4 regions of the Halomonas saccharevitans genome follow, and region 1 is predicted to be linked to each of the others. Evidence: predicted binding sites of a transcription regulator. Region 1 holds the regulator's gene; each other region holds the start of a gene.
What was found. The regulator FNR, encoded in region 1, switches genes on or off when oxygen is low (the NO sensors DNR and NnrR bind a similar motif). The targets are predictions, from matches to a motif close to TTGATNTANATCAA.

Region 1 (4,208 bases):
TCGCGCGTCAACCGCACCCGCTAGCGACGCCCCCTTCGCGGCGGCTTCGCCGGCTCCCGCCTATGGCTTCTACCCCACGCCCCAGGCGATGGGCGACGGCATTGGCGCCGAGGACTACCGCCAGGCACTCGAGCACAGCAACGCCGCGGCGCGTCCGCTGTCGCTCTACGTGCATCTGCCCTTCTGCCAGCAGGCCTGCTACCACTGCACCCGTCGGCCGGTCACCACCTCGGACACCCGACTGACCGAGGCCTATCTCACTCGACTCGACCGCGAGATGGTGCTGACCAGTCGCCATCTGGACGCTCGCCGGGAGGTCCGCTCCCTGCAGTGGGGCGGCGGTACGCCGACCTTCCTGACCCTGAACCAGATGGGCGACCTGATCGATCGGCTGGATGCCCGCTTCCGGCTGGCCGGCGATCGCGACCGGGAGTACCTCATCGAGATCGACCCCCGGGAGGCCGACGTCTTCACCCTGCGTCATCTCGAGGCCCTGGGCTTCAACCGACTGAGCCTCGAGGTGCTCGACCTGGATCCCGAGGTCCAGCGGGCGATCAATCGCCAGCAGGGCCGCGGCCTGACCGAACAGCTGCTCGACGAGGCGGACCGGCTGGGCTTCAACTCCGTGAACCTGAACCTGATTCTCGGCCTGCCCCGCCAGACCCTTGGCGGCTTCGTCGCCACGCTCGATCAGGTCATCGCCATGGCACCGTCGCGGCTGTCGCTGTTTCAGTACCAGCACCACCCCGAGCGCTTTCCCCACCAGCGCCAGATCCGCCCCGAGGACCTGCCCGCCCCGCTGGAGGTCCAGGGAATGCTGCAGGCGGCCATCGAGCGGCTCGCCGCCGCGGGCTACGTGCATCTCGGCCACGACCGCTTCGTGCGCGGCGACGACCGCCTGGCCAGGGCCCTCGTGACCGGGCGAGACCGCCACGACCTGGTGGGCCTGGGCGTCACGGCCGTCTCCCGCCTGGAGGACCTGCACGTTCGCAACCCGCAGAAGCTTGAGGACTACGAGGCCGCCCTCGAGCGGGGGGAGCTGCCCACCGCCGTCGGCCATCGGCTGAGCCTGGACGATCGGCTGCGAAGCGCTGCCATCGAGAGGCTGATGTGCGATCTCCATCTCGACCTGGCGGAGCTCGGCGCGGCCTTCGGCCTGGACGCCGAGGCCCATCTCGCCGGACCGCTGGCGCGCCTGGCCCGCGCCGAGTCGCAGGGCCTGATCGCGTGCCGGGGCGCACAGTGGCGCGTGACGCCCACCGGTCGCCTGCTGATCCGTCAGCTGGCGGCGGCCTTCGACGCCTACCCCGCCGCGTCCTGAATGCCAGGCCCTGAATGCCACGCCCCGAATGCCAAGTTCAGCGACGAGGTGTTAAGCGGTGCTTTGCCGGTGGGCGACTATCCCCCATAATGAGCACTGAGCCATCATCCATGGAGGAGAGCATGCCCGACCCCGCAACCGGCAGGCGCCGCGCACTGCTGAACGAGACTCGCTGCCAGACCTGCAGCCTGAGCTCGCTCTGCCTGCCGCTGGCGCTCGAAGTGCAGGACATGGATCAGTTTGAGGCCATCATCCGCCGCCGACCGCCGTTGAAGAAGGGCGAGGCACTGTTCCGCCAGGGCACTCACTTCACCAGCGTCTTCGCGGTGCGCTCGGGCAGCCTCAAGCAGGTGACCACCGAGGGCAGCGGCGAGGACCAGCTGACCAACTTCTACCTGCCCAGCGAACTGGTGGGCCTCGACGGCATCGACGAGGAGCGCTATCCAGGCACGGTGGTGGCCCTTGAGACCACCACGGTCTGCGAGATCCCCTTCGATCGCCTCGACGCCCTCTCCGAATCCCTGCCGGAGCTGCGCGGCCAGCTCTACCGCAGCATGAGCAAGGAGATGCGTGACGATCGCCGCATGATGCGCCTGCTGTCGCGCAAGACCGCCGACCAGCGCCTGGCGACCTTCTTCACCAGCCTCTCCGACCGCTTCCGGCGGCGTGGCTACTCGCCCTACAGCTTCCGGCTGTCCATGTCGCGGGCCGACATCGGCAACTACCTGGGGCTCGCGGTGGAGACCGTCAGCCGCATCCTGAGTCGCTTCCAGTCCCAGGGCCTGGTGGCCGTGTCCGGCCGCGAAGTGAACATCCTCGACCTGGAATCGCTGATCGAGGTGGCCGAACAGGAAGGCTGCCGCTAGCAGCGCCAAGCAGCAGGTTGACCAAGCCGCTACGAATCAGTCACTAACAAGGAACCCCATCGGAGCTCGTCTCCGATGGGGTTCCTTGTTTTAAGACTGCCGCCCTTCAGTGAGCCGCTCGGCGCTATCAGATTGGCCGCTCAGAGCTCGTTGTGCAGCGCGATGCGGTCGGCATTGAGGCGCGCCTGCTTCTCCTCGAGGCCCGCGAAATCGAAGAGCTCGCGGTCGGCCAGCTGGGAGGGCGCCACGTTGGTGACCGCCTTGAACATGCTCTCGAGCCGCCCCGGATGCGACGCCTCCCACTCGGCCAGCATCTCCTTGACCACCTGGCGCTGCAGGTTCGGCTGGGAGCCGCAGAGGTTGCAGGGAATGATCGGGAATTCCATGCGCCGGGCGAACTCGGCGATGTCGGCCTCCCGGCAGTAGGCGAGCGGACGAATGACCATGTTGCGGCCGTCGTCGGAGAGCAGCTTGGGCGGCATCGCCTTGAGGCTGCCGCCGAAGAACATGTTGAGAAACAGCGTCTCGAGGATATCCTCGCGATGGTGGCCCAGCGCCACCTTGGTGGCACCGATCTCCTCGGCGAAGCCGTAAAGCGAGCCGCGCCGCAGCCGCGAGCAGAGCGCGCAGGTGGTCTTGCCCTCGGGCGTTTTCTCCTTGACCACCGAGTAGGTATCGCGCTCGAGGATGTGGTACTCGACGTCGAGCCTGTCCAGGTACTCGGGAAGCACGTGCTCGGGGAAGCCGGGCTGCTTCTGGTCCAGGTTGACCGCCACCAGGGAGAAGTTCACCGGCGCGTTGCGCTGCAGGTTGCGCAGGATCTCCAGCAGGGTGTAGCTGTCCTTGCCGCCGGAGAGGCAGACCATCACCCGGTCTCCCTCATGAATCATCCCGTAATCGATGATGGCGTTGCCCACCTGGCGACGCAGCCGCTTCTGCAGCTTGTTGAAGGCGCGCTTTTCCGAGGCGTCGAGCTCGTAGGGAGGCGTCGCGGGGTCGGCGACGGGCCGCGGGGCGGTGTCGCGGGGATCGAACATCAGGGCGTCTGGCATGGTATCGGCGCTGCCTGGGCGGCTGGAAAATGGCGGGCGCTATCCTACCATTCTCGCCGCCGACAGGCGACGCGGGGCCGCCCGTATCGAAGCGATCAATAGACACGCGGCGATCAGCAGAAACGTTCAATCTCGGGCGGGCTGCGGGTCAGGCGCAGGTGGATCAGCGCCGTGGTCACGGCGTCACCGAGCGCCGTGTGCCGCCCCATCACCGGCACCCCCAGGCGCTCGGCCACCTGCTCGAAGCGCGGCCGGGTAACGAGTTCGGGATGGCTGCGACGCAGCCGGCGATAGTAGGCCTGAGCCACGTCGATGCAGGCGTTGGGCAGGTCGAACCCGAAGCGCGGCCGAAGGTAGCGGTTGAGCAGCGTCAGGTCGTCGTCCAGGCGCCAGCCGATCAGCGGGCGATTGCCGACAAAGTCCAGGAACTGTGCCAGCGCCTCGTCGATGCCGGCCCCCTCCGCCAGGTCGATGCCGCGCAGGCCGTGCCGGCGGATCGAATCGCCACCGAGGCTGGAGGGACACGCCAGCCGCAGGTCGAGGGAGTCGCTGGTCAGGACGCGATCCCCGCACAGGCGCACCGCCGCCAGCGACAAAAGCTCGGCCCGACGCGGGTCGGGGCCGGTGGTCACGCAGTCGATGGCGACCAGCTCCTCGCCGGTATAGGGCGCGAAGAGCCAGCCGTGATCGCCGTCGATCTGACGGCGTCGATCCGCGGCGCGGCGCAGGGCCCTTAGCATCAGGCCACCTCCTGTTGTTGAGTGGATCGAGCAGCGTCGAGACGCGTGGTGCGTCAGGAGTACTCGAGGTGGAAACGGTGCGACAGCCGCTGCTTGAATTCCTTGACGATGTGCAGGGCCTCGCGGAGCAGGTCCCGCTCCAGGGAGGAGAGCTCCTGCACCACCACCCGGTCGGGCGCCTCGCCCTTGCCTTCAGGGTCATCGAGGCGCTCGAGCTGCTGGCGAAGCC
Region 2 (4,208 bases), on a different contig from region 1:
CGGCGAAACGCAGTCATCGCACCCGGTGCGCACGGAGCCCCGTTCCGACCCATGTCCCAGACCCTCGAAGCCCAGCATCGTGTTCCCGAACGCATGGCGGGCCAACGCCTCGACCAGGCCGCCGCCGAGCTCTTCGCCGATTTTTCCCGGGAGCGGCTCAAGTCCTGGATCAAGAGCGGCGCCCTGACCCTCGACGGCCAGCCGGCCAAGCCCAAGGACAAGGTCTACGGCGGCGAGGCCCTGGTGCTCGCCGCCGAGATCGCCGACGACACCCGCTTCGAGCCCGAGGACATCCCGCTGACGGTGGTCTACGAGGACGACGAGGTGCTGGTGATCGACAAACCGCCGGGCCTGGTGGTCCACCCCGCGGCCGGTAATCCCGACGGCACCCTGCTCAATGCGCTGCTGCATCACGACCCCCAGTTGGCGACGATCCCCCGGGCGGGCATCGTGCATCGCCTGGACAAGGACACCAGCGGCCTGATGGTGGTGGCCAAGACCTTGGCCGCCCAGACGGCGCTGGTCGAACAGCTGCAGGCACGCAGCGTGTCGCGGGAGTACGATGCCGTGGTGGTCGGCGTGATGACCGCCGGCGGCACCGTGGATGCCCCCATTGGGCGCCATCCGCGTGATCGCAAGCGCCAGGCGGTGAATGCCTCGGGCAAGCCGGCGGTGACCCACTACCGGGTGGTCGAGCGCTTTCGCGCCCACACCCACGTGCGCTGCAAGCTAGAGACCGGCCGTACTCACCAGATCCGCGTGCACATGGCGCATGTGCGCTATCCGCTGATCGGCGATCCGGTCTACGGCGGGCGCCTCAAGATGCCGGCCGGTGCGGACGACCAGCTCAAGGAGATCCTGCGTGAATTTCCGCGTCAGGCGCTGCATGCCCGCAAGCTGGCCTTCGTGCACCCGGAAAGCGGCGAGCGGATGGCCTTTCGCGCGGCGTTGCCTGACGACCTGCTGATGCTGCTCGACTTCCTGCGCGAAGACGGCGAGACCATGCGCTAAGGCTCCGTGCCAAGGACCCCGTGATGAGCGATACCTTCGACCTGCGCCCGACGCCGATCCTGCCCGACTGGCCCGCCCCGGAAAACGTGGGAGCCTTCGTCACCACCCGAGAAACCGGCCCCAGCCAGGGCGCCTTCGCCGCCTTCAATGCGGCCGATCACGTGGGCGACAACCCGGACCACGTGGCGCTGTGCCGTCGTCAGCTGGAGAAGGAGGTCGGCGGCGACCGTCCGCTCTTGTGGCTCGACCAGGTGCACGGCGCCCGGGTGCAGCAGGGCTTCTCCGCTGCCAGGCCCGAGGCGGACGCCGCCGTGGCCATGAGCCCCGACTATGCCTGCGTGGTGCTCACCGCCGATTGCCTGCCGATCTTTCTCTGCGACCGCCACGGCACCCGCGTGGCGGCCATCCACGCGGGCTGGCGCGGGCTCGCCGGCGGCGTGATCGAGGCGACGGTAGGGGCGATGGGCCTGGCGCCGGAGGCGCTGATGGCCTGGCTGGGCCCGGCGATCTCCAACGCCCAGTTCGAGGTCGGGCCCGAGGTACAGCAGGCCTTCGTCGGCGTGCACCCCGAGGCCGAGGCGGCCTTCGATCCGAGCCCCTACCGGCTCGGTCACTACATGGCCGACCTCTACAAGCTCGCCCGCCTGCGCCTGGAGCGCCTCGGCGTATCGCATATCAGCGGCGGCCACTTCTGCACCGCCTGCGAGCCGCGCTTCTACTCCCACCGCCGCGACGACGGCGTCACCGGCCGCATGGCCAGCGTGATCTGGTTGAGGTAGAAGAACCCCGCTGGTTTGCTCCCTGCGCTTTTGAGCCATCCTGGCTGCTTGGCCCTTGATGCGCGTCAACTCCCTGCGGCCTTTCCCTGGCCGGTGACTTGAAAGCCGACCATGCTGACTCCATTGAAGCCCTCAAGACACATTGACAGGGCCACGCGGCGCGTCCAAACGCGCCGCTACCCCGATGGAGGAATTCCCATGCGATTCGACAAGTTCACTGCCAAGCTGCAGAACGCCGTGGCCGACGCCCAGTCCCTGGCCGTGGGCCGCGGTCACAACCAGCTGGAGCCCGGTCACCTGCTGCTGGCGCTGCTGGAGGCCACCGATACCGGCGTCAAGGCGCTGGTGCAGAAGGCCGGCGCCGATGCCGCGCGGCTGCGCGACGGCCTGGTGGGCCATCTCGACGACCTGCCCAAGGTTGCCAACTTCGACGGTGAGGTGCAGCCCTCCCGCGATCTGATCAAGCTCTTCAACCTCACCGACCGTGAGGCCCAGAAGCGCGGCGATCAGTACATCGCGAGCGAGCTGGTGCTGCTCGCCGCGCTGGAGATGGGCGGCGCGCTGACCAAGCTGCTGACCCAGGCCGGACTGACCCGCAAGGCGCTGGAGACCGCCGTCGACAGCGTGCGCGGCGGCGAAACGGTGGATGATCCCAACGCCGAGGATCAGCGCGAGGCGCTGGCCAAGTACACCCTGGATCTCAACGAGCGCGCCGCCAGCGGCAAGATCGACCCGGTGATCGGCCGCGACGATGAGATTCGGCGCACCATTCAGGTGCTGCAGCGGCGTACCAAGAACAACCCGGTGCTGATCGGCGAGCCCGGCGTCGGTAAGACCGCCATCGTCGAGGGGCTCGCGCAGCGCATCGTCGACGGCGAGGTGCCGGAGGGCCTCAAGAACAAGCGCGTGCTGTCGCTGGACATGGGCGCTCTGCTGGCCGGCGCCAAGTTTCGCGGCGAGTTCGAGGAGCGCCTGAAGTCGGTGCTCAAGGAGCTGTCCCAGGAAGAGGGGCGGGTGATCCTGTTCATCGACGAACTGCACACCATGGTCGGTGCTGGCAAGGCCGAGGGTTCCATGGACGCCGGCAACATGCTCAAGCCGGCCCTGGCCCGCGGTGAGCTGCACTGCGTGGGTGCCACTACCCTCGACGAGTACCGCAATTACATCGAGAAGGATGCGGCCCTGGAGCGTCGCTTCCAGAAGGTGCTGGTCGACGAGCCCTCCGAGGAGGATACCGTGGCGATCCTGCGCGGCCTCAAGGAGCGCTACGAGGTGCACCACGGCGTCGATATCACCGACGGGGCGATCATCGCTGCAGCCAAGCTCTCGACCCGCTACATCACCGATCGCCAGCTGCCCGACAAGGCCATCGACCTGATCGACGAGGCCTCCTCGCGGATTCGTATGGAGCTCGACTCCAAGCCCGAGGAGATGGACCGTCTCGATCGCCGGCTGATCCAGCTGAAGATGGAGCGTGAGCACCTCAAGAAGGAGACCGATGAGGCCTCGAAGAAGCGCCTCGAGGGGCTGGAGGGGCAGATCGAGGAGCTCGAGCGCGAGTACGCCGACCTCGACGAGATCTGGAAGGCCGAGAAGGCCAGCATCCAGGGGGCGGCGCAGTTCAAGGACGAGCTCGATCGCGCGCGCATCGACCTGGAGCAGGCCCGCCGCCAGGGTGACCTGGCGCGCATGTCCGAGATCCAGTACGGGGTGATTCCCGGCCTGGAGAAGAAGATCGCCGAGAGCGTGGAGGCCGAGGCCGACACCAGCACCGCCAAGCATCAGCTGCTGCGTTCCAACGTCACCGAGGAGGAGATCGCCGAAGTGGTCTCCCGCTGGACCGGCATCCCGGTGGCCAAGATGCTCGAGGGCGAGCGCGACAAGCTGCTGCGCATGGAGGAGGCGCTGCATGAGCGGGTGATCGGCCAGGATGAGGCGGTCACCGCCGTGGCCAACGCGGTGCGCCGTTCACGCGCCGGGCTCGCCGATCCCAATCGCCCCAACGGCTCCTTCCTGTTCCTCGGCCCGACCGGGGTGGGTAAGACGGAGCTGTGCAAGTCGCTGGCGAACTTCCTGTTCGACACCGAGGAGGCGATGGTGCGCATCGACATGTCGGAGTTCATGGAAAAGCACTCCGTGGCCCGGCTGATCGGCGCGCCTCCCGGCTACGTCGGCTATGAGGAGGGCGGCTACCTGACCGAGGCGGTGCGCCGCAAGCCCTACTCGGTGCTGCTGCTCGACGAGGTGGAGAAGGCGCATGCCGATGTCTTCAATATCCTGCTGCAGGTGCTGGAGGACGGTCGTCTCACCGACGGTCAGGGGCGCACCGTGGATTTCCGCAACACCGTGATCGTGATGACCTCCAACATGGGCTCGGACATCATCCAGCGCATGGGCGGCGATGACAGCGGCGATGCG
Region 3 (4,208 bases), on a different contig from region 1:
CTCGTCGAGCAGCAGGTCCAGTTCGGGCAGCGCGATGCGCACGTAGAAGCCGCGGTCGCCGCGCTCGGTGACGAAGGCGGCACGGCCGCTGTGGATGGTCTCGTGATCGACGCGCAGGTCGGCGGGCACGCGGTTCACCGTGGCGCTCTCGGGCTGGTAGGCGTCGAGCGCCACGCGAAGCTCCAGCCAGGGCAGGTCGCAGGCCCCGGCGCTGGCGTTGACGCTGAAGATCGAATCGCTGTAGCTGTGCTGGTCGATGGCACGGAAGTGGCGCGCCTCGCCGAGCGACAGGGCCAGGGAGTGCCAGCCGCCATGGGCCTGGACGTCGCTGGTGTTGTAGTTCGTGGCCGCGGCGGGGCCGGCCAGCAGCAGGCCTGCCGACAGGAGTAGCGTCGCGAGTAGCGGCAGCAGCAGGGACGGGGCGATACGGGAACGGCGTGGCATGACGAAGCTTCCTCGGACCGGGACGCGCCCGAGGCTAGCATGGCGCGAAGGGGCTGTCCCGCCGTCGGCACTCAGGGGGGCGGCATCCACGATTTGACCCGCCCCCGGCGGAGGCGCTGCCGGAAGCTGGGAAGCGATTGTCGAGCATGCCGCCCCGCGATCGGCCGGGGATCAGGGCTCGAGGCTGGAGTAGTAGGCGGCGATGTCGGCGATGTCCTGATCCGACAGGGCCTGTGCCTGGGGGGTCATCATCGCGGACATGCCGCCCGCGCGATCGCCGGCCCGGTAGGCCTTGAGGGAGCTCACCAGGTACTCGGCGTTCTGGCCGGCCAGGTTCGGGTAGATCGGCGCGGTGGCCTGGCCGTCGGCGCCGTGACAGGCGGCGCAGACGGCGACCTTGCCCTCACCGGCGGCGGGATCGCCGGCGGCCTGGGCGCCCACGGCGAACAGGGAGCTGCCTAGCAGGGCCAGAGCGAGAAGGGATTTCATAATGTACCTCCAGGATGCATCTTTGGGTGCTTGAAAAAACCCGGACCGGGCAGACGCCGCGCCAGGCGAGGAGCATGATGCCAGCTGCCATGCTGAACGAGCTTGACGTGCATCATCCCCAGCCTAGACCGGGAGCTGCGCCAGGTAAAAAGCGCCCGCCAACGCAGGCGGACACGCGCCGGCTCAGCCCTCGGGCGGAGCGTTGTCGAGCTGCAGCAGCCGCACCAGCTGGGGGCCTTGGGGGCCAAGCAGATCGGCCAGGGTGTAGCGGTCGAGCACGGCGAGAAAGGCGGCGAGCGCCTCCGCCAGGATCGGCTTGAGCCGACAGGCGGGGGTGATCACGCACGCGTTATTGTCACCGAAGCACTCGACGAGCTCGAGGTCGCGCTCGGTGGCGCGGACCAGCTCGCCCAGCGGAATGCTCTCCGGGCGGCGTTTTAGCACCAGGCCGCCGTTCTTGCCGCGGATGGCGGTGAGATAGCCCTGGTGGTTAAGATCCTGCACCACCTTCATCAGGTGGTTGCGGGAGATCTCGAAGCGTTCGGCGATCTCGTTGATGGTCGAGCGCTCCTCGCCCTTCACGGCCAGAAAGAGCAGTACACGCAGCGAATAGTCGGTGAATCGGGTCAGATGCATGAACATTCCGGCGCATCGGGCGCCTTGCAGGACGGGGTGGGTAGATAAGCGCCCTACTATAGCATCCTGCTGGCAGGGAGGCGGCTTGGCCATGTCGGGGCATGAACTCGCTATAACCTATATTCTATATGAATCTTAAGTCTTCCGGTCAAGGTGCCGATCCCCCGCCGTGGCGGCGCTTTTCTCCACGACTTGATCTGGGTCAGCTACCCCTTCGAGGGTACCGACGCGCGCGGTCGCGGCTGGCATAATTCGCCCAACGGTGACGGCCGCGGCCGCCGCCCTCCGGTTAAAGAGGCTCGATTCGATCATGCAAGATACCCTGCCGTTCATCCGCCCCCTGGTCGAGAAGTACGATCGCCCCGGCCCGCGCTACACCTCCTATCCCACGGCGCCGCAGTTCCAGGCGGCCTTCGCCGAGGATGATTACCGGGCCGCCGCCGAGCGCAGCAACGCGGCCGCGTCGCCCAAGCCGCTGTCGGCCTACGTGCACATCCCCTTCTGCGAGAGCCTCTGCTACTACTGCGCCTGCAACAAGATCATCACCCACAATCGCGAGCGGGCGGCGGAGTACCTGGCCTGGCTCAAGCGCGAGATCGAGCTGCAAGGGGCGCTGTTCGACGAGTCGCGGCGCATGACCCAGCTGCACCTGGGCGGCGGCACCCCGACCTACCTCGACAACGACCAGCTCGGCGAGCTGATGGCGGCGCTGGACGCGGCCTTCCACTTCGCTGCCCCCGAGGAGAGGGAGTTCTCCCTCGAGGTGGACCCGCGCACCGTGACCCCCGCGCAGATCCATGAGCTTTACGCCCTGGGCTTCAATCGCCTGAGCTTCGGCGTGCAGGACTTCGACACCCGGGTGCAGGAGGCGGTCAACCGCCTGCAGAGCGAGGAGCAGGTGCTGGAGCTGGTGGCGGCGGCCCGTGAGGCGGGCTTCCAGTCGGTGAGCGTCGACCTGATCTACGGCCTGCCGCTGCAGACCGTGGTGAGTTTCGACGAGACGCTTGCCAAGATCATTGCCCTGCGCCCGGATCGCATCGCCACCTATAGCTATGCCCACCTGCCGGAGCTATTCAAGGCGCAGCGGCTGATCCGCCCCGAGGACATGCCGCCGCCGGAGCGCAAGATCGAGCTGCTGGAGCTGATCATCCGCCGCCTCACCGCGGCGGGCTATGTCTACATCGGCATGGATCACTTCGCCCTGCCCGAGGACGAGCTCTCGCGGGCCCGCGAGAACGGCACCCTGCAGCGCAACTTCCAGGGCTACTCGACCCATGCCGACTGCGACCTGATCGGCCTGGGCAACACCGCCATCGGCAAGGTCGGCGACAGCTACAGCCAGAACGTCAAGGAGACCGCCCAGTACCAGGCGCGCCTGGAGGCGGGGCGGCTGCCGGTGATGCGCGGCTACCGCCTCAACGCCGACGACGTGCTGCGCCGGGATGTGATCAATGCCCTGATGTGCCACGGCCGCATCGACTTCGCCGAGATCGAGGCGGCCCATGGCATCGACTTTCGCGACACCTTCGCCGAGGCCCTCGAGGAGCTCGAGGAGATGGTCGACGACGGCCTGCTGGCCATCTCCGATACCGCCATCGAGGTGCTGCCCGCCGGGCGGCTGATGATGCGCAACGCCGCCATGGCCTTCGACGCCTACCTGAGCCACAGCACCGGGCGCTATTCGCGCACCGTTTGACCCCGGCGGCCATTCTGCTCGGTGCGGTTTTATCCTGCCCAACGTAGTGCGGCGCCCCGAGGGGCGCCGCACTTCTTATTGCTTCAGTCTGGCCTCTTCTGGCCTCTGTCCAGGCTTCTCGGGATCAGCAGACGCCCTGCTCGATCATGGCGTCGGCGACCTTGCGGAAGCCGGCGATGTTGGCGCCCAGCACCAGGTTGGTGGGGTCGTCGAACTCGGCGGCGGTCTCGGCACACTGCTGGTGGATGTTGGCCATGATCGCCTTGAGCTTGGCGTCGACCTTCTCCAGCGGCCACTGCTCCATGCTGCTGTTCTGCGCCATCTCCAGCTGGCTGGTCGCCACGCCGCCGGCATTGGCCGCCTTGCCCGGGCCGTAGGCGATCTTCGCCGCCAGGAAGCGATCCACGGCCGCGGCGGTGGAGGGCATGTTGGCGCCCTCGCTGATGCAGGTCACGCCGTTGCCCAGCAGCGTCTCGGCGTCGGCCTCGGTCAGCTCGTTCTGGGTGGCGCAGGGGAAGGCGACGTCGCCCTGGAGTCGCCACACCGCATGGCCGTCGGCCGGGTAGTCGCCCGCGGGGATGTAGCGGGCCTCGGGGTGCTGCGCCAGGTAGGCCTCGAGCGTGGTGCGCTGGACCTCCTTGAGCTCGCACAGCAGCGCCAGGTCGATGCCGTTCGGGTCATGGAGGGTGCCGCGGGAGTCGGAGCAGCTGACGGGAATCGCGCCGAGCTCGTGCAGCTTCTCGATGGTGTAGATGGCCACGTTGCCGGCGCCGGAGACCAGGCAGGTCTTGCCGGCGAGGGTTTCGCCGCGCGCCTCGAGCATGTTCTCGGCGAAGTAGACGGCGCCGTAGCCGGTGGCCTCCTTGCGCCCGATGGAGCCGCCCCAGTTGAGGCTCTTGCCGGTTAGCACGCCCTCGTAGCGGCCGGTCAGGCGCTTGTACTG
Region 4 (4,208 bases), on a different contig from region 1:
TCGGGCGGCACGCCTTTCCCGCCCCCGACCTCGCCCCGGGCATGCGCTTCCAGACCCCCGGCGATGACGGCCCCGAGATCGTTACCATTCTCGAGGTGCGCGACGACGGCGTGATGATCGACACCAACCATCCCCTGGCGGGACACAGCCTGCGCTATCGTCTGGAGGTGCTCGAGGTCCGCGAGGCCACCCGCGCGGAGCTCGCCAAGGGCCATCCGCTGCCGCCCGGCACCGAGCCCGGCGAAGTGGAAGACAAGAAGATGGTCTGAGCGTCGTCGCCGGGCGACAGCGCCGGCGGCAATTTGCAGCGACTGGGGAAACGCGCGTGGGGCAGGCCGCGTCGCGGTCGACTCGCGGTAGGCTGGGCGCCTCGTTCAGCCACCCAGGGAAGCCCATCGATGAGCGACCACTCTGCCCCTTGCCCCCGCCGACGCAAGCTGCTGGCCACCCTCGGCCTGTTCGGCGTTGCCGCCTACGCGGCCCCGACCCTCTCCACCCTGGGGCAGGCCCAGGCCGGCGACTGGGACGACGGGCGCTGGCGGATCGTCTATGAAACCCACCCGGAGACCCGGGAGCGTCGCTACGTGGACGACTACCGAGAACATCGCCGTCACCGCCATCACAAGCATCACCGACGTCACCGGCACTCGAAGCACAGTCATAGCCATAGCCATAGCTTCAGCTATCCCAGCCACAGCTACCCCAGCCGCTGGTGAGCGCGCCGCATGCCAACGCTCGGAGCCTCGAGATCCTCAAGCCAGCAGGGCTCGAGGTGGCCCTGCGACTCGAGCAGGCGCCCGAGCTTGCCAAGGCGCTGCTCGGGGCGATGCCCGGCTGGCCGCTCGAAGCCGTGCAGGCCGCCCGCTCTTTGTGCCCTGCACCCTCGGAAGAGGCGCTCACCGCCTGGCGGGAAGCCAACGGCTATGCCCAGGCGGTGCCGGGGCGCGCGCATCCCCGTCGGCTCTCCGGCCCCGCCACCGCGGCGGCCAGCCTGATCGCCGACCTGATCGACCGGCTGCTCGAGTCGAGGCCCCACCAGAGCGGCCTGCACTGCGCCGCCGTGGAGATCGGCGGTCGGCTGGTGCTCTTTCCCGCCACCCATCGGTCGGGCAAGAGCCTGCTCAGCGCCGCCTTCGCCGCCGCCGGCTATCGCGTCTTCGCCGACGACGTACTGATGCTTAGCGACGATGAGGGGGACAAGGGAGGCGACAAGGACGGGAGCAGGGGCCAAGGCCGCGCGCCGGGAGAATCAATGGGAAAGCCAATGGGCGAGGCGCTGGGCATCGCCCCCCCGACTGCGCCTGCCCTTGCCGTCGCACCTCCCTGCCGACCTGGCGGCGTTCATCACCGCCCACGACGGCGTCTCGGATGAGCGTTATCACTATCTGGCCCTGAGCGACGACCGCCTCGCCGGCCACGGCGAGCGGCTTCCCATCGGCGCCATCGTGATGCTTGACCGCGTCCCCGGGACGCCGGCCCCGAGCCTGACGCGCCTCTCCCCCGGCGATGGCCTGCTGCGGCTGCTGGGCCAGAGCCTCGCCGGTGACGCGCACGATCCCGGGCGACTGGTCGAGCGGCTGCTGCCGATGATGCGGGGCCTGCCGTGCCGGTTGCTCTGCTACGACGACCCCAAAGCGGCCGTCGAGCGGGTGGTGGCGGGACTGGCCGATGCTGAACAGGGTGAGGCGGGGCTGATCGACTCGCCCCTGGATGAGGCCGGCCGGTGCCCGCCCGCTGGGGCCACAGAGCGCGCATCGGCCATCGGCGTCCCGGGCGCGGCCTGGCGTCGCCGGCCGGTCGAGGCGGAGTACCCGCTGGGCGAGGAGCACTTCCTGGTCGATCCCCGGGGCGGAGTGCATCGCTTGAGCGCCGTGGCCGCCGGCATCTGGCGCCTGCTGGAGCTCGACGCCCTGAGCCTGTCTGAGGTGGTGGCGCTGCTGGCCGAGCGCTTCCCCACGGTCGAGTCCGCACGGCTTGCCCGGGACGTGGCGCGGCTCTTCGACGACCTGGCGGCGGCCGAGCTGATTGCGCCCGATGTCGAGCGCTGAGCGCGGCGTTTCACCGTCGATTTTGCTGTCGGTGCCCCCGAATCTGATCTGCGTCAATTCCCGCCGGCCCCTACTCCGGGGCCGGCGGAAAACTTGATGCAGGTCAGTTTGCGTCCCGTGATGCCGCGCTAAAGTGCATTCAACACATCGAGACGGGAGGACACACCATGTACTTGGATGACGCCGTAATTTTCGGACTTGTTACCGTCGCGATGATGATCGCTTTCATGGGGGGCTGGATCGCGTTCATCGTTCGCGATCACCATCGCAAGAACAAGCACTGATCCAGCCGCTTCACTAGTCGTCAGGGGAGGGGGGAGCTTTCCCCCCAGTAGCCGACCCACATGGGTCGGCTTTTTTTCGTCTGTACGTCTCTCATCTCGGTGTCGCCGCTTCGCCTGCTGGTAGCCTGACGCCTCAGCGCCGGGCAGTGGCATGGCCGGCGTCCTGCACCGACCAGCGGTCGGCCAGGGCGCGCATCACTCGTTCCGGGTACCAGGTCTTGCCGAGGCTACCGTTGTAGCGCGCCAGCGCTCGGGTCAGGTCGCCGCGCTCGACGGCCAGGTAGTGGGCCAGGATCGTGCAGCCGTAGCGCAGGTTGCGGTGCGGGTCTTTGAGGTCGTCGGCGGGAAGGCCCAGTTCGCGGACCCAGAACGGCATGATCTGCATCAGCCCGACGGCGCCGGCCGAGGAGACGGCCTGGGCCTGGAAGGCGCTCTCCACCTGGATCACCGCCAGCACCAGCGAGGGCGACAGGCCCGCCAGGCGCGCCTCGTGGTGGACGCGGCCCAGCAGTTCCCGGCGACGGCCCTCATCCGGCACGTAGCGGGTGAGCCGCGGCGCCATGGCGTTCAGCCACTGGCGCGCCGCCCAGATATCGGCAGGCGAGGCGGGCGAGTCGCGTACGGCGTCGAGGGTGTCGCGCAGGCTGGCCGGCGTGGCCGGCAGGGCCCGCACGAAGGGGACTGGGTGGTCGGCGGCCTGGGCGTCGGTGGACAGGGCGGCCAGGAAGTCCCGGTCGCCCTGACCCAGGGCCGTCAGGGCCGGCAGGAGGCAGGCCGCCGCCAGGGCGGCGGCCCGATAGCGCCTAGATCGCGACCTTCGCACGCAGGAAGTCGATGATCTCCCCGGCCGGTACCATGGTGGCGTCAGTGTCACGGCGTCCCTTGTATTCGAGTTCTTCCTTGTCCAGCCCCCGATCGCCGACGACCAGGCGGTGGGGAATGCCCATCAGTTCATGGTCGGCGAAGCGCACGCCAGGGCGCAGGTCGCGATCATCCAGCAGCACCTCGAGGCCGGCGGCGGTGAGGGCCTGGTAGAGTCGCTCGGACTCCTCACGCACCCGCTGCGACTTGTGGGCGTTCATCGGCACCATGGCGACGTGGAAGGGCGCGATGGCGTCGGGCCAGATGATCCCGGCATCGTCGTGGTTCTGCTCGATGGCGGCGGCCACGACCCGGGTCACCCCGATACCATAGCAGCCCATCCAGGGGTGCACGGCGCGACCTTCGTCGCCCAGCACGGTGGCGTTCATCGCCTCGGAGTACTTCTGGCCGAGCTGGAAGACGTGGCCGACCTCGATGCCGCGCTTGATGGCGAGCTCGCCCCGACCGTCCGGCGAGGGGTCACCCTCCACCACGTTGCGCAGATCGGCCACCTTGGGCAGCGCCACGTCGCGCTCCCAGTTGATGCCGAAGTAGTGCTGGCCGTCGACGTTGGCACCGGCGCCGAAGTCGCTCATCAGCGCCACGCTGCGATCGATGATGATCGGCATCTCGAGGTTCACCGGACCCAGCGAGCCCGGACCGGCCCCCACGGCGGCGCGAATCTCCTCCTCGGTGGCCATGGTCAGCGGGGCGGCCACCTCGGCGAGGTTCTCGGCCTTGACCTCGTTGAGTTCATGATCACCGCGCACCAGTAGGGCGACCAGGCCGCCCTCTGCGCCCTGGACCATCAGCGTCTTGATGGTCTTCTCGATGGGTAGGCCGTGCTGCCCGACCAGCGCCGCGATGGTCCTGGCATTGGGGGTGTCGACCAGGCGCAGTTCCTCGCTCGGGGCGGCGCGCTCGCCCTGGGGGGGCAGCGCTTCGGCCTTCTCCATGTTGGCGGCGTAGTCGGAGCCGGTGGAGAAGACGATGTCGTCCTCGCCGGAGTCGGCGA

Region 2: a site for FNR is predicted at 1,846-1,859, ahead of clpB (ATP-dependent chaperone ClpB). Genes of this name have one in related genera too.
Region 3: a site for FNR is predicted at 1,762-1,775, ahead of hemN (oxygen-independent coproporphyrinogen III oxidase). Genes of this name have one in related genera too.
Region 4: a site for FNR is predicted at 2,092-2,105, ahead of ccoM (cytochrome c oxidase subunit CcoM). Genes of this name have one in related genera too.

Annotation. Positions count from the first base shown of each region.
Region 1 is NZ_JAVXUR010000004.1:322,607-326,814, reverse strand. Features, by position in the region: gene hemN (oxygen-independent coproporphyrinogen III oxidase) at 1-1,321, shown strand, start outside; gene fnr (fumarate/nitrate reduction transcriptional regulator Fnr) at 1,444-2,187, shown strand; gene ttcA (tRNA 2-thiocytidine(32) synthetase TtcA) at 2,328-3,239, opposite strand; gene RSO68_RS11930 (3'-5' exonuclease) at 3,353-3,979, opposite strand; gene RSO68_RS11925 (DUF294 nucleotidyltransferase-like domain-containing protein) at 4,033-4,208, opposite strand, start outside.
Region 2 is NZ_JAVXUR010000009.1:36,129-40,336, forward strand. Features, by position in the region: gene rluD (23S rRNA pseudouridine(1911/1915/1917) synthase RluD) at 52-1,011, shown strand; gene pgeF (peptidoglycan editing factor PgeF) at 1,035-1,790, shown strand; gene clpB (ATP-dependent chaperone ClpB) at 1,989-4,208, shown strand, end outside.
Region 3 is NZ_JAVXUR010000002.1:386,101-390,308, forward strand. Features, by position in the region: gene RSO68_RS07245 (hypothetical protein) at 1-444, opposite strand, end outside; gene RSO68_RS07250 (c-type cytochrome) at 616-933, opposite strand; gene RSO68_RS07255 (RrF2 family transcriptional regulator) at 1,117-1,569, opposite strand; gene hemN (oxygen-independent coproporphyrinogen III oxidase) at 1,880-3,265, shown strand; gene gdhA (NADP-specific glutamate dehydrogenase) at 3,390-4,208, opposite strand, start outside.
Region 4 is NZ_JAVXUR010000005.1:213,254-217,461, forward strand. Features, by position in the region: gene RSO68_RS13560 (FKBP-type peptidyl-prolyl cis-trans isomerase) at 1-269, shown strand, start outside; gene RSO68_RS13565 (hypothetical protein) at 399-716, shown strand; gene RSO68_RS13570 (hypothetical protein) at 713-1,372, shown strand; gene RSO68_RS13575 (PqqD family protein) at 1,308-2,048, shown strand; gene ccoM (cytochrome c oxidase subunit CcoM) at 2,216-2,332, shown strand; gene RSO68_RS13585 (transglycosylase SLT domain-containing protein) at 2,466-3,155, opposite strand; gene RSO68_RS13590 (proline--tRNA ligase) at 3,136-4,208, opposite strand, start outside.